2 regions of the Frankia sp. KB5 genome follow, and region 2 is predicted to be linked to the other one. Evidence: predicted binding sites of a transcription regulator. Region 2 holds the regulator's gene; the other holds the start of a gene.

Region 1 (4,207 bases), on a different contig from region 2:
GCCCGGCTGTCGGGGCTGCCCGCCGAGGAGCTCTACGCGGCGGCCAAGGAGCTGCGCGCCCCGGTCGAGCTGGTCGCCGAGGTGGCCCGGCTCGGTCGGCTGCCCGTCGTGCTGTTCACCGCCGGCGGTATCGCCACCCCGGCGGACGCGGCGCTGATGATGCAGCTCGGCGCGGACGGGGTGTTCGTCGGGTCCGGGATCTTCAAGTCCGGGGACCCGGCGCGCCGCGCTCGGGCCATCGTCGAGGCGACCACCATGTTCAAGGACCCCGACGTTCTGGTGAAGGTCTCCCGGGGCCTTGGCGAGGCGATGGTGGGCATCAACGTCACCGAGCTTCCCCCGGAAGCCCGCTACGCCGACCGCGGCTGGTGAGTGGCCCGCGGATCGGCATCCTCGCGTTGCAGGGGGATGTGCGCGAGCACGCCCGGGCGCTCACCGAGGCCGGCGCGCGGCCGGTGGCGGTGCGCCACGCGGTGGAGCTCGCCGAGGTCGACGGGCTCGTCCTGCCCGGAGGTGAATCCACCACGATCGGCCGGTTGCTGCGCGTGTTCGAGCTGTTGGAGCCGTTGCGGGCGGCGGTGGCCGCGGGGTTGCCCGTGTTCGGTTCATGTGCTGGCATGATCCTGCTTGCGCGGGACGTCGTGGGCGGTCGGCCGGATCAACCACTGATCGGCGGACTGGACATCGTCGTCCGGCGTAACGCCTTCGGCCGGCAGGTGGACTCGTTCGAGGCACACCTCGAGGTCGTCGGGGTGGCGGGGCCACCTGTGCACGCGGTCTTCATCCGGGCACCATGGGTAGAAAAGGCAGGAGACGCGGTCGAGGTCCTGGCCCGTGTCGCCGAGGCGCCGGTGACGGTCCGCCAAGGACCGCTGCTGGCCACCGCGTTCCATCCGGAGCTGACCGGTGATGCCCGGGTGCACCGGCTATTCGTCGACAGCGTCCGATCGTCCGGGTCCGGTCGATGATCGGGCGCAAGAGAGGCAGGTCATGAGCGGCCACTCCAAGTGGGCGACCACCAAGCACAAGAAGGCGGTCATCGATGCCCGCCGGGGCAAGCTGTTCGCCAAACTGATCAAGACGGTCGAGGTGGCGGCCAAGACGGGCGGCGGAGACCCCGCGGGCAACCCGACGCTCGCCGACGCCATCGCCAAGGCGAAGTCGCAGTCCGTGCCGAACGACAACATCGAACGGGCCGTCAAGCGGGGTTCCGGCGAGCTCGCCGGTGGGGTGAACTACGAGGACATCACCTATGAGGCGTACGGCCCGGGCGGGGTGGCGATCCTCGTGGAGTGCCTGACCGACAACCGTAACCGGGCGGCGTCGGATGTCCGGGTGGCGATCACCCGTAACGGCGGCACGGTGGCCGACCCGGGGTCGGTGTCGTACCTGTTCAACCGCAAGGGTGTCGTGCTTATCGAGAAGACCGCCGGCCTCACCGAGGACGACGTACTGCTCGCTGTGCTCGACGCCGGCGCGGAGGAGGTCAACGACGTCGGGGAGGCCTTCGAGGTGGTCTCCGAGGCGACCGATCTGCACGCCGTGCGGGTGGCCGCCACCGATGCCGGCCTGGCGGTCACCTCCGCGGACATCTCCTGGCTGCCGAGTGTGAGCGTGTCGCTGGAGGCCGAACCCGCCGCCAAGGTCCTCAAGCTCATCGAGGCGGTCGAGGATCTCGATGACGTCCAGAACGTCTGGTTCAATGCCGACATCTCCGATGACGTGATGGAGCTCGTCGGCAGCTGATCGTCCTCTCGGGCGATCTGTTGGGCGTGTCGTGGATGTCCGGTTGTGCCGCCGCCCCTAGAATCGAACGAATGTTCTTGTGAACGTGCGGTCGGGAGGGTGGATGCGGGTGCTGGGGGTCGATCCGGGGCTGACCCGGTGTGGCCTGGGGGTCGTCGACGGTGGCCTCGGCATCCGGGCCCACCTGGTCGAGGTGGGGGTGGTGCGCACCCCCGCCACCGCCGAGGTCGCCGAACGGTTGTGCGCCGTGTCCGATGGCATCGACGCCTGGCTCGATCGCACCCGCCCGGAGGCGGTCGCGGTCGAGAAGGTCTTCAGCCAGGCGAACATGCGTACCGTGATGGGCACCGCGCAGGCCGGGGCGGTCGCCATCGTGCTGGCCGCCCGGCGAGGCCTGCCGGTGGGTCTCTACACGCCCAGTGAGGTGAAGGCCGCGGTGACCGGCAGCGGCCGGGCGGACAAAGCGCAGGTCAGTTTTATGATCACCAGATTGCTCGGGCTGACCGAGGCGCCACGCCCGGCCGACGCGGCGGACGCCCTCGCGTTGGCGCTCTGCCACCTGTGGCGTGGGCCGGCGCTGGCCCGGTTCCGTTCCGCCGCGCCGGGCGGACCCACCCGATGATCGCGTCGTTGGCCGGCACGGTCACCGCGCTGACCCCGCTGTCCGCCGTCATCGAGGTCGGCGGGGTGGGCCTGCTCGTCCACTGCTCGCCGTCGACGCTGTCGCGGCTGCGGGTGGGGGAGTCCGCCTCCCTCGCCACCACCCTGATCGTGCGCGAGACCGAGCTGACCCTCTACGGCTTCGCCGACGCCGATGCGCGCGACGTCTTCGAGATCCTGCAGAGCGCGGCCGGGGTCGGGCCCAAGCTCGCCCAGGCCGTGCTCGGGGTGCACGATCCCGACACGGTGCGCCGCGCCGTCGCCGAGGAGGATCTCGCGGTGCTGACGAAGGTCCCCGGTATCGGGCGCAAGGGCGCGCAGCGCATCGTCCTGGACCTGCGGGACCGGCTCGGTCCGCCGGGTGACGGTGCGCCGCTGCCCGGCCCGCGCCTGACGTCGGGACCGGAACCGATGCCGGCCGATGCCGTCGGGGTCGCGGCGACCGTGCGGGAGGCGCTGGTGGGCCTGGGCTACTCGGGTCGTGAGGCCGACGCCGCCGTGTCCCGGGCGCTCGTGGTCCTGGCCGCGCCCGTCGGCGAGGGCGCCGCAGCCGGTGGCGAGCAGGCCGCCCCGGGCAAGGGAGACGTCCCGGGAAAGGAAGGCGCCCCGGGTTCCCGGGCCGGGGCCGACTCGGGAACCGGCGGCGCTCCGCCCGACACCGCGACCCTGCTGCGCGCGAGTCTTGCCGTGCTACGCAGGTGAGGGCCGTTATGACGCCGCCATGCGGCGCGCGACCGCGTCGGGCGGTGGTCAGCCGGGGCGGCGGTCGGTCGGAGCGGGGGTACGTCGAGGGGCGGGGGTACGCGGAGGTGGGACATGAGTGACGACGGCCTGGTGTCCGCCGCGGCGAGTCCCGAGGAGCGCGCCTTCGAGGCCGGGCTGCGTCCGCGCACCCTGRCCGAGTTCGTCGGCCAGCGTAAGGTGCGCGAGCAGCTCACAATCATGCTCGAGGGGGCGCGGGCGCGTGGTCGCCCGCCGGACCACGTCCTGCTGTCGGGCCCGCCCGGTCTGGGCAAGACCAGCCTTGCGATGATCATGGCGCAGGAGCTCGAGGTTCCGTTGCGGATGACCAGTGGGCCGGCGATCGAACGCGCCGGGGATCTCGTCGCGATCCTCACTGCCCTCTCCCCGGGAGAGGTCCTGTTCCTCGACGAGATTCACCGGATCGCCCGGCCAGCCGAGGAACTGCTCTACGCCGCGATGGAGGACTTCCGGGTTGACGTCATCCTGGGCAAGGGCCCGGGCGCGACCGCGATCCCCCTCGACGTGTCGCCATTCACGCTGGTCGGGGCCACCACCCGGTCGGGCCTGCTGACCGGCCCGCTGCGGGATCGGTTCGGGTTCACCGCCCATCTGGACTTCTACGACGCCGACGAGCTCGCCCGGGTGCTGACTCGCTCGGCCGGCCTGCTGGGGGTCACCCTCACCGCCGAGGGAGCCGCCGAGGTCGCTGGCCGGTCGCGTGGTACGCCCCGCATCGCCAACCGGTTGCTGCGCCGGGTGCGCGACTACGCGGAGGTGCGGGCCGACGGCGTGGTCACCCGCGAGATCGCCCAGGCGGCGCTGCGGATCTACGACGTCGACGGGCTCGGACTGGACCGTCTCGACCGGGCCGTGCTGGAGGCGCTGGTCACCCGGTTCGGCGGCGGTCCGGTCGGGCTCACCACGCTCGCCGTGTCGGTCGGGGAGGAACCGGAGACGGTGGAGGACGTGGCCGAGCCGTTCCTGCTGCGTGCCGGCCTGCTGATCCGTACCGCCCGGGGCCGGATGGCCACTCCCGCCGCCTTCGAGCACCTCGGTC
Region 2 (4,207 bases):
CGGTTCGGTGGTGCTCGACGCGCTCGTGCAGCGTCGCGACCGGCCGGATGCCGCGACTTACGTCGGTTCGGGCAAGGCCCGCGAGCTCGCCGAGGTCGTCGCGGCGACCGGCGCGGACACGGTGGTCTGCGATGGCGAGCTCACCCCGGGTCAGCTGCGGCAGCTGGAGGAGGTCGTCAAAGTAAAGGTCATCGACCGGACGGCCCTCATCCTGGACATCTTCGCCCAGCACGCGACCTCTCGCGAGGGCAAGGCCCAGGTCGAGCTCGCGCAGTTGCAGTACATGCTGCCCCGGCTGCGTGGGTGGGGTGAGTCGATGTCGCGGGCCGCGGCCAGTGGCGGCGGCCGGGCGCCCATCGGTACCCGTGGTCCCGGTGAGACGAAGATCGAGACCGATCGTCGGCGGCTGCGGGCCAGGATGGCGCGGTTGCGCCGCGAGCTCGCCGCGATGACGACCGTGCGGGAGACCAAGCGTTCCGCCCGGCGGCGGGGTGAGGTCCCCAGCGTGGCGATCGCCGGTTACACCAACGCCGGTAAGTCGTCGCTGCTCAACCGGCTGACCGGCGCGGGTGTCCTGGTCGAGGACGCGCTGTTCGCCACCCTTGATCCGACCGTGCGGCGGGCGACCCTGCCGGACGGCCGGGCCTTCACCCTGACCGACACCGTCGGATTCGTCCGGCATCTGCCGCATCAGATCGTCGAGGCGTTCCGCTCGACGCTGGAAGAGGTCGCCGATGCCGATCTCATCCTGCACGTTGTGGACGGATCATCGCCGGAGCCGGCCGCGCAGATCTCCGCCGTGCGCGAGGTTCTCAACGACATCGACGCGGGCGGCGTTCCCGAGCTGATCGTCGTCAACAAGGTGGACGCCGTGGAGCCGACGGTCGTCGCGGGGTTGCGCCAGCTCGCCCCGGACGCCGTGTTCGTCTCGGCACGCACGGGCGAGGGGCTGGCCGCGCTGGTCGACGCGCTCTGTGCCCGGGTGCCGCATCCCGACGTGGAGATGCGCGTGCTCGTGCCCTACACCCGGGGCGACTTGGTCTCCCGGGTGCACGCGAACGGCGAGGTGCTCACGATGGAGCACACCGAGACCGGTACCCGGCTGTCCGCCCGGGTTTCCTCGGGACTCGCGGCGGAGCTGCACGCCTACCGGGCCTGAGCCCAGGAGYGATCAGACGCGAGGCAACCCGGCCGGCCGCCCGCCGGGCGGCCGGCCGATCCACATCAAACCCTGCGGAGCACAGCCACGATCCGGCCGAGGATGGTCGCATCCTCACCGGGGATGTCGGCGAAGGCCGAGTTCTCCGGATGTAGCCAGATCTTGCCGTCCCGAACCCGCAGACGCTTGACCGTCGCCTCCCCGTCGATCATTGCGGCGACGATCTCCCCGTTGTCCGCGACCGGCTGCTGGCGGACGACCACCCAGTCACCGTCGCAGATCGCCGCGTTGATCATCGAGTCGCCGACGACCCGGAGCAGGAACAGAGTGCCCTCGCCGACGATCTCCCTGGGTAGCGGGAAGACGTCCTCGACCGCCTGCTCGGCCAGGATCGGGCCACCGGCGGCGATCCGGCCCAGCACCGGCACGTAGGCCGCGTCCGACTTGCTTCCTTCGGTGGTGCCCGGCGCCGCCTCACCGACGATGGGAATCGTGCCCGCCACCGTCGTCGCGCCCGCGCCCACATCCGCGCGTTGCCGGGGGTGCTCGACGGTCAGCACCTCCATCGCTCTCGGGCGGTTCGGGTCCCGCCGCAGGTAGCCCTTCTCCTCGAGCACCTTGAGCTGGTGAGCCACACTACTGGTGCTGGTGAGGCCGACCGCCTCACCGATCTCCCGCACGCTGGGCGGATATCCGCGCCGCTCCACCGCGGCCCGGATGACCTCCAGCACCCTGCGCTGCCGGGGGGTCAGGCCCGCGTCCGTGGGGCCTTCGGGAAAGGCTCGCACGTTGCCGCGGGTTCCGCCCCGGCGCGTACCCCTGCCTTGGCTAGTCATCGCTTACCGCTCTCCTCGTCGCGTTTTTCTTCCGCCGTGCGGCCACCGGCCGGCCGGCGACCGCACGGCGGACCGTCCCGCTCCGGAAGCGGTCACCCACCGACTCGCCGCCGTCCGTGACCGGGGGAAACCGCCCGGTTCACACCCGACCGACTCGACGGTAACCGGCGGGTCGCAGAATCTCAAACGTCTGTTCGAGCGTGTCCCTGGCGGTTTCCGGTTCCCGATGCGACAATCGACCACGCGTTCGATCGAACGAAGGTTCGATCTTCGGTGTTCGGTGTCGTCGGAACGGGAGGGTGCCGTGGGATCCGCACACAGGGCGCGGGTCGTCGACCTGTCGATGGCCAGGGACCGGGTGGGTCATCGGCCGCCGGGTCGCCCGCCCGCACCCCCGCCGGGTCGCCCGCCCGCACCCCCGCCGCTCCGGCTGACCCGGCGGGGTCGGGTGGTGGTGGTATCGATCGTCGTGGCGGTCGTCGTGGYGGTAGCAATCATGATCATGCCTGGGGTGTCGATTGCCGGGCCGGATACCGCGGAGGCGCCGCGGCACCATCTGGTCATGCCGGGGGAGACGCTGTGGGAGGTGGCAGTGGCGCTCGACGAGAGCGCCGACACCCGGGTCATGGTGGACCGGCTGATGCGGCTGAACCACCTGCGGTCACCACTGATCGCCCCGGGCCAGTCGTTACTCCTTCCCTGACGCCCGGCTTCCCGGGTCCACGAGTGTCTCGGCGCAGGGTTCTCGCGCACCGTCGTCTTTCGTCCACGTGCGGTGCCACGTGCGATGCGGACCACACGGACCATACGGGGGTGCTGTCCTCATCTCTGGGGCCGTGCGCTACCTTGGACACAACATCTGGTGCTTACCGGGGTGTAAGTCATCCACAGGTTGTTCCACAGGTCTTCCGCGGGGAGCTGGCGGTCCATCCACAAGGTGGTCTGTCCGGCGTGGATGCCGGGTCCTCAACGGTGTCCCTCATCCCCGGTCCGGGGCGGTCGGCTCCGGCGCGGGCGAAGGAGGCGTAGCGCGTGCGGTGCCCGTTCTGCCGGCATCCGGACAGTCGCGTCGTTGACAGTCGGGAGGCCGAGGAGGGTTCGGCGATCCGCCGCAGGCGGTCCTGCCTGTCCTGCGGTCGCCGGTTCACTACGATGGAGGAGGCGTCCCTTCAGGTTCGCAAGCGCAGTGGGGCGGCCGAGCCGTTCAGCCGGGCCAAGGTCATCGCCGGTGTCCGCAAGGCCTGCCAGGGCCGGCCGGTGCGGGATGATGATCTCGCGCTTCTGGCGCAGCGGGTAGAGGACGCCGTCCGCTCGTCGGGGTCGGCGGAGGTRCCCGCGGAGGCGATCGGCCGGGCGATCCTCGGTCCGCTCCGTGAGCTCGACGAGGTGGCTTATCTCCGCTTCGCCTCGGTGTACCTGGCCTTCGAGTCGTTGACTGACTTCGAGTCCGCGATCGCCGCGTTGCGCTCCGAGGCCGCCGGACCTCCCACCACGCGGGATGGACCAGCACGACCGGTCCCGCGTGGCGCCGTCGATGTCTCGCCGGTGATCGGCACCCAGCAGGTGCATAGCAGGTAGGGCCGGGACCGCTCGACCGAAAGCGTCATACATCGCCCTGGCTCGCCGTGCCGGCCCGGTCCCGCCGGCGACGGGTGACATCCCGCGTCGCGGCCGTGCGAGGACCGCGGACCTCCCGGACGGCACGCATGCGGCCCGGCTCGACCTGGCTGGTGCCGTTCGCCGTGCRTGTGTTTGCCGTGCGCGTGCTCGTCCCCGCGGGCACCGCCGTGCGTCGAGGTCCGGCCCCGCACCGTCCCGACGTCCACTGGCTGCGGCCTGGGGCGGGGATGCCCACAACACATTGTTGAAGGTTGAAGCTGACGAGTGAAGACGAGGAGCGTCATGACCGACAGCCGCGGCACGAAGCCGAGCAGGTCAGCGGCGAAAGCGAGTGGGTTGAAGATCCAGCGGTCACGTACCACCGCCGGCGTCCACCCGTACGACGAGGTCACCTGGGAGTCCCGGGACGTCGTCATGACCAACTGGCGGGACGGCTCGGTCAACTTCGAGCAGCGGGGAGTGGAATTCCCGCAGTTCTGGTCGGTGAACGCCTCCAACATCGTTACCAGCAAGTACTTCCGTGGGGCGCCCGGCACGCCGGGGCGGGAGTGGTCGCTGCGGCAGTTGATCGATCGGGTCGTGCACGCCTACG

Evidence for each region. The regulator LexA, encoded in region 2, represses DNA repair genes until DNA is damaged. The targets are predictions, from matches to a motif close to CGAACNNNNGTTCG.
Region 1: ruvC (crossover junction endodeoxyribonuclease RuvC) is a predicted target of LexA. The motif match lies at 1,811-1,824, and genes of this name have one in related genera.

Annotation. Positions count from the first base shown of each region.
Region 1 is NZ_MRUJ01000004.1:17,556-21,762, reverse strand. It holds gene pdxS (pyridoxal 5'-phosphate synthase lyase subunit PdxS) at 1-372, shown strand, start outside; gene pdxT (pyridoxal 5'-phosphate synthase glutaminase subunit PdxT) at 369-968, shown strand; gene KBI5_RS00875 (YebC/PmpR family DNA-binding transcriptional regulator) at 991-1,746, shown strand; gene ruvC (crossover junction endodeoxyribonuclease RuvC) at 1,850-2,368, shown strand; gene ruvA (Holliday junction branch migration protein RuvA) at 2,365-3,108, shown strand; gene ruvB (Holliday junction branch migration DNA helicase RuvB) at 3,223-4,207, shown strand, end outside.
Region 2 is NZ_MRUJ01000107.1:15,120-19,326, reverse strand. It holds gene hflX (GTPase HflX) at 1-1,159, shown strand, start outside; gene lexA (transcriptional repressor LexA) at 1,225-1,995, opposite strand; gene KBI5_RS11990 (LysM peptidoglycan-binding domain-containing protein) at 2,300-2,698, shown strand; gene nrdR (transcriptional regulator NrdR) at 3,028-3,573, shown strand; gene KBI5_RS11980 (vitamin B12-dependent ribonucleotide reductase) at 3,898-4,207, shown strand, end outside.